3 regions of the Microbacterium istanbulense genome follow, and region 2 is predicted to be linked to each of the others. Evidence: predicted binding sites of a transcription regulator. Region 2 holds the regulator's gene; each other region holds the start of a gene.
What was found. Region 2 encodes LexA, which represses DNA repair genes until DNA is damaged. Its sites were predicted from a motif close to TCGAACANNTGTTCGA; they were not measured.
Positions count from the first base shown of each region.

Region 1: recA (recombinase RecA) is a predicted target of LexA. The motif match lies at 995-1,010, and genes of this name have one in related genera.
Region 3: WDU93_RS10905 (DUF222 domain-containing protein) is a predicted target of LexA. The motif match lies at 1,016-1,031, and genes of this name have one in related genera.

Region 1 covers NZ_JBBDGN010000007.1:126,430-128,694, forward strand. Annotated here, with positions in the region: gene WDU93_RS09005 (CinA family protein) at 1-264, shown strand, start outside; gene WDU93_RS09010 (helix-turn-helix domain-containing protein) at 424-732, shown strand; gene WDU93_RS09015 (DUF3046 domain-containing protein) at 745-966, shown strand; gene recA (recombinase RecA) at 1,207-2,256, shown strand.
Region 2 covers NZ_JBBDGN010000013.1:58,727-60,991, reverse strand. Annotated here, with positions in the region: gene WDU93_RS12655 (histidinol-phosphate transaminase) at 1-397, opposite strand, end outside; gene WDU93_RS12650 (LysM peptidoglycan-binding domain-containing protein) at 446-796, opposite strand; gene lexA (transcriptional repressor LexA) at 1,059-1,745, shown strand; gene metE (5-methyltetrahydropteroyltriglutamate--homocysteine S-methyltransferase) at 1,811-2,265, opposite strand, start outside.
Region 3 covers NZ_JBBDGN010000010.1:20,778-23,042, forward strand. Annotated here, with positions in the region: gene WDU93_RS10905 (DUF222 domain-containing protein) at 1-994, opposite strand, end outside; gene topA (type I DNA topoisomerase) at 1,287-2,265, shown strand, end outside.

The sequences.
Region 1 (2,265 bases), on a different contig from region 2:
CCGCTCGTCGCCGAGCAGATGGCAGACGGTGTACGGCGGGCCGTCGCAGTGGAGGGGCGCGCCGCCGACGTCGGTGTCTCGACCACGGGTGTCGCAGGGCCGGACTCGCCGGACGGCCAACCCGTCGGTACGGTGCACGTCGGGGTGGTCACGCCGTCCGCGCGCACGAGCTTCTCGTTCGTGTTCGATGGAGACCGGGCGGGGATCCGTCGGCAGTCGGTCGAGGCGGCGCTGGTCGCGACTTTGCGGCTGGTCGCGGAATAGGTCGGCCTTGAGTCGGGTTGACTCAGATGTGCCCACCAGAAGTCACGTGCTCACAACCAAACCACAGCGAGAAACAGTAGATTCAGTGTCATCCAGTCGCGTTAGACTGGCGATCCCCTCGGGGAACACCCCGAGAGGCACCATGGAGAGGAGGTTCCGATGATCCTTGTACGACAGGAGATCGGCGATGTGCTGAGGGACTTCCGTCTGCAGAAGGGCCGCACCCTTCGCCAGGTGGCCAGCAAGGCATCCGTCGCTCTCGGATATCTCAGCGAGGTTGAGCGCGGCCAGAAGGAGGCGTCGAGTGAGATCCTCGCCTCGGTAGCCGAAGCTCTGGACGTTCCCATCTCGACGATCATGCGCGAGGTCGGCGACCGTATCTCGGTGCTCGAAGGTCTGCACGGTTTCCCGGACGTCGTTCCGGACGAGCTGGTGGCCTCGGTCGAGCCCGAGCTCTCGCTGCACTGAGCCGCATCGCGGATGCGACGAAGCGAGTTCCTTCGCGCGGTCGACGATGAGTTCGGATCGCGCGCTGCTGCACTGACCCACGACCTGGTGCTCGGCGATTTCGGGCGCACCGCGCTCGAGGCGCTCGATGCGGGAATCCCGCCTCGGGAGATCTGGCTTGCGCTGTGCGCGGAGACCGACGTGCCCGCCGAGCGCCGCTACGGCGTCGGCCGGTTGGAGCCACGCAAGCACTGACTCCCTCTGCGATGCCGACGGCGTGTCGTCGAACGTCTGTTCGAAATGCGGGTATCGTTCTGCACAGATGGTTTCGAGGCGATTTCTTTCCACAAGAAGGGGCCCCACCGGCCTGATGTCGGTGGCCCCTCCTACGGTGAAGACATGGCACCGAGCCATACGCCTTGTCGGAGAGTCCGCCCATCAGGGAGGGCCGCGACAGCCTACAGGCGGCAGCATCGAGACACGAAGGAGCACGTCATGCCCTCACCCGCAGACCGCGAGAAGGCCCTGGAATCCGCCCTCTCCCAGATCGACCGCCAGTTCGGAAAGGGCTCGGTCATGCGACTGGGCAGCGATGAGCGCGCGCCGGTCGAGATCATCCCCACCGGCTCGATCGCTCTCGACGTCGCCCTCGGCGTCGGCGGCCTCCCGCGTGGCCGCATCATCGAGATCTACGGCCCGGAGTCGTCGGGTAAGACGACCCTGACTCTGCACGCCATCGCGAACGTGCAGCGCGCCGGCGGCATCGCCGCCTTCATCGATGCAGAGCACGCCCTCGACCCTGAGTACGCGAAGAAGCTCGGCGTCGACATCGACCAGCTCCTCGTCTCGCAGCCCGACACCGGTGAGCAGGCGCTCGAGATCGCCGACATGCTGATCCGTTCGGGCGCGATCGACCTCGTCGTCATCGACTCCGTCGCGGCCCTTGTGCCGCGCGCCGAGATCGAGGGTGAGATGGGTGACTCGCACGTCGGTCTGCAGGCTCGACTCATGTCGCAGGCCCTGCGAAAGCTCACCGGTGGCCTGAACCAGACCAAGACCACGGCCATCTTCATCAACCAGCTGCGCGAGAAGATCGGTGTCTTCTTCGGATCGCCCGAGACCACTGCCGGTGGTAAGGCCCTGAAGTTCTACGCGTCGGTGCGTCTCGACATCCGCCGTATCGAAACCCTCAAGGACGGCACGGAGGCCGTGGGTAACCGCACCCGTGTCAAGGTCGTGAAGAACAAGATGGCCCCGCCCTTCAAGCAGGCCGAGTTCGACATTCTCTACGGTGTCGGTATCTCGCGTGAGGGCAGCCTGATCGACTTCGGTGTCGACCACGGCATCGTGAAGAAGTCGGGCTCCTGGTACACCTACGACGGTGACCAGCTCGGGCAGGGCAAGGAGAATGCCCGCAACTTCCTCATCAAGAACCCCGACGTCGCTCTGGCCATTGAGACTCAGATCAAGCAGAAGCTGGGCATCGGCGTCAAGGCGACCGACGAAGCGCCGGTCGATGAGCTGACCGCGCGCCGTCCGGCCTGATCATGATCG
Region 2 (2,265 bases):
TCGCGCCGGTGCCCTGCGCGAGCAGCGGGTACATCGAATACGTGGGCGCGAAGCCGAAGGCGGTGCGGCCCGGGCCGCCGAACGCCTGCAGGATGTGCTGCAGCACCTCGTTGGAACCGTTGCCCGCCCAGATCTGGGAGGCGTCGAGTCCGTGGCCGAGATAGTCGGCGAAGCCCTCGCGCAGTTCCGTGAACTCGCGGTCGGGGTACCGGTTGATCTCACGTAGCGCGCGCGAGATCTCGTCGGCGATCTGCCCGGCGACCTCTTCGGGAACGGGATGCGTGTTCTCGTTGACGTTGAGCGCGACCGGCAGCGGGGCCTGGGGTGCGCCGTACGGAGTGAGCCCGCGAAGATCGTCGCGGAGGGGCAAGTCATCCAGAGAGGTCACCCTCCCCATCGTAGAACCCGCACGGATGACGATGACGTCGTGCGACGGGTCGAGCGCTCAGTCGGCGTAGGCCACGGGGATGGCCAGTTCACTGCCGGCCTGGATGGTGCCACCGTCGAGGTTGTTGAGGCGAATGATGTCGTCGACGACATCGCGCGGGTCCGCGGCGGGGGCGATCGACATCGCGAGGGACCACAGCGTGTCGCCAGGCATGACCGTGACTGTCTGGAACTCGACCGGAGCGGACTGCTCACCCGAGGCGAGGGCCGACCCCCCGGCGAGGACGGAGAAGCCGATGCCGACGGCAAGAGGTGCGGCGGCGAGGGCGACGAGCACTCGGCGACCACGCGTGGTGAGCCGAAGACGGGTCTGCGGTCCGACGGGGGTCGCGATGCTGATGCTGCTCATGGCGTGCTCCTCTGCTGAGTGGTGCAGCTTTCGCATCCGCCCCTCGGCCGGGAGCGGCGGATGCGAAGCTACGTTCCGAATGTATCTTCGATATCGAACATCTGTCAAGAATTCTTCGAACTCTCATCCGAAAAATGCCCGACACGCTCGAACAGATCTTCCGAATCTCGCGGATTCTCGGATACCGTTTCGATATCGACACCCCACCACGGACCACCGACATTCGAACCGGGCGACCGTGACAGCGCACGAAGGAGCAACGATGAGCGACACCACGCCCCCGGCATCCGAGGCGCCGCGCACCCGCCGGCGCAAGAACCTGAGCCCCAAGCAGATGGCGATCCTCGAGGTCATCCAGACCTCGATCGCGCAGCACGGCTACCCGCCGAGCATGCGCGAGATCGGTGATGCCGTCGGCCTGAAGTCGCTCTCGAGCGTGACCCACCAGCTCGGTCAGCTCGAGCTCAGTGGCTACCTGCGCCGTGACCCCGGCAAGACGCGCGCGATGGAGGTGCTCATCGATCTGCCCGGGTTCAGCACCGAGAACCCGGCCGACAGCGCACCTGCCGTCGGCGATGCCGCCCTCGTGCCGCTGGTGGGCCAGATCGCCGCAGGGGTGCCGATCACCGCCGAGCAGCAGGTGGAGGAGATCTTCCCACTCCCCCGTCAGCTCGTCGGCAAGGGCGACCTGTTCATGCTGAAGGTGTCGGGCGAGTCGATGATCGATGCCGCGATCTGCGATGGGGACTGGGTGGTCGTGCGCTCGCAGAACAACGCCGAGAACGGCGAGATCGTCGCCGCGATGCTCGATGGTGAGGCGACCGTGAAGACGTTCCGACGCCGCGACGGTCACACCTGGCTGCTCCCCCGGAACTCCGCGTTCGAGCCGATCCTCGGCGATGACGCCACCGTGCTCGGCAAGGTCGTCGCCGTGCTCCGCGCCGTCTGACACTCTCCAACGACACAGGCCCCTCCTGGATCGGATCCAGGAGGGGCCTGTGTCGTCTCAGGAGATCAGGCTGAAACGGTGATGTCCTCACGCACGCGACGGGTCGCCTCGACGATGTTCGCCAGCGACGCGACGGTCTCGTCGTAGCCGCGGGTCTTCAGACCGCAGTCCGGGTTGACCCACACCTGGCGCAGGGGCAGCTCCTCGACGGCGCGACGCAGCAGCGACTCGACCTCGGCGGTGCTCGGCACGCGCGGCGAGTGGATGTCGTAGACACCGGGACCGATGCCGTGGTCGAAACCGCCGGCAGCGGCGATGTCGGCGACGACCTCCATGCGGCTGCGCGCGGCCTCGATCGAGGTGACATCGGCATCCAGGCCGCGGATCGCGTCGATCACGACACCGAACTCCGAGTAGCACAGGTGGGTGTGCACCTGCGTGGCCGACGCCGCGCCGCCCGTGGCGAGACGGAACGAGCGCACCGACCAGTCGAGGTACGCGGGCTGGTCGGCCTGCTTCA
Region 3 (2,265 bases), on a different contig from region 2:
CGAGAACCCACGGGATGACGCCGCCACTGGCGGCCAAGCGCCGACAGCTGGTGATGCTGACGGGGCTGTCCATGCCGTCGATGGTGGCGTAACCGCTTCCGGACTCGAGATCGTTCAGGTCGACCCGGACGATCACGGTCGCGCCCGCCAGCGGCAGGTCGTCGTTGTGGCAGCCGAGCGCGTGCGCGCAGATCTCCGACAGGGCATCGGCCTGGATCATCGGCACACTGCGCCGGTCAGCATCGGGCGCATCCGGTGCCACCGCGTGAGCGCGGGAACGGAACGCCGCACTGACGTACTCCTGGATCGCAGTCTTCACGGGGGCACCGGCGGCAATGTCGAGTTTCGCGGTGATGTGCAGCATCCCGTCACGCTCGAACATCGTCAAGGCGCGCGCGCCGCGGGTTTCTTCTCGCGGGGCGACACCGTCCGGGTCGAGCCACGCTTCTGCGCGGGTGACCAACTTGCGCACGTCGTCCATCGACAGGCCGGGCGCCCGCTCCACCAACAGCGCCTCCGCCTCGCCCACCCGGGCGGCGCCGATCTTGATGCCGACCCTGTCGAGCAGTGTGATGATCGCCGCGGCAGCGGGAGCGCTCACATCGCCCCGCGCGAGGGCCGCCTGCACGGCCGGGTACTTCGCCGGCAATGCCTCGCCGAGCAGGTTCGCTCGCGGCGCCGTCGCCTCACCGACCTTCACCAGCCGTGCCGCATCGCCCGTCGTGCCGCCTCCGGTCGCCGCAATCAACCCCGCCGTCGACCGGAATCCCTGCTCCTTCGCGAGGCTCCCCGCGCCGAGCTCCGGCCGCGACTCATGCGCGATCCCCGCGGCGATCTCGGCGTGGAGCGCATCGAGCCGGCGCCGCAACACACCCACCGCATCGTTCGCGGCGATCAGCTGTGAACGGGACAAACCCTGCGCCGAACCTGCCCCCGCCCATGCCGCATCGAGCGCATCGATCGCCTCGTGCAACGGGGTCAAGTGTTCGGACATGACCTCATTCTATCGCATAATTCGAAGATTTGTTCGAGTATACCGATACTCTCCTTCACCGCGCGCGGTGTCGCGTGTTCACCCGTGCCTGGCGCCCACGGACTCGTGGCGACCACCCAGGTTCAGGCGGCGTACGCTGGTAGGCACGCCGTCTCCCGCGCCCGAGCGGGTCCACCCGAAGGATGACGACGGCGACCCTCTCCCACCGGCTCCGGCGACGACGCTCAGAATATTGCTGTGTCTGCCGCATCGCGGTGGTGTGTATGGTGTGCTTCGAAGAAAGGATGCCCCCTTGGCTGAAGGCAAGAAGCTCGTCATCGTCGAGTCGCCGACGAAGATGCGGTCGATTCAGGGATACCTCGGTGACGGTTACGAGGTGCTCAGCTCGGTCGGCCACATCCGCGACCTCGCCGACAAGAAGGACATCCCCGCGGCCGACAAGCAGGCGTACGGAAAGTACTCCATCGACGTCGACAACGACTTCGACCCCTACTACGTCGTCTCCGATCGAAAGACGAAGACCGTCGCCGAACTGCGCCGCGCGCTGAAGTCGGCCGACGAGCTCCTGCTCGCCACCGATGAAGACCGCGAAGGCGAAGCCATCGCCTGGCATCTGCTCGAGACGCTCAAGCCCAAGGTGCCCGTCAAGCGAATGGTCTTCCACGAGATCACCAAGGACGCCATCCAGGCCGCCGTCGGCAACACCCGCGAGCTCGACCTCGCGCTCGTCGACGCGCAGGAGACCCGCCGCATCCTCGACCGCCTGTACGGGTGGGACGTCTCGCCCGTGCTCTGGTACAAGGTGCGCACCGGCCTGTCTGCCGGGCGTGTGCAGTCCGCGGCCACCCGCATGATCGTCGACCGGGAGCGCGAACGCATGGCGTTCGTCTCGGCCGAGTATTGGGATGTCGAAGCGGATGCCGCATCGACCGGTTCCCCGGCGCAGAAGTTCAGCGTGCGCCTCGTACGGGTCGACGGCGGACAGCTCGCCCGCGGCACCGACTTCGACGACACCGGATCGCTGAAGAAGGCCGTCGTCGTGCTCGACGAGGCCCGTGCCGCATCCCTCGCGGCAGCCGTCAGCGCCCACGGTGCGGGCACCGTCTCGAACGTCGAGGCCAAGCCCGGCACCCGTCGCCCCTATGCGCCCTTCACCACCTCCACCATGCAGCAGGAGGCCGGTCGCAAGCTCTCGATGAGTGCCAAGCAGGCGATGAGCACCGCTCAGCGTCTGTACGAGAAGGGCTTCATCACCTATATGCGTACCGACT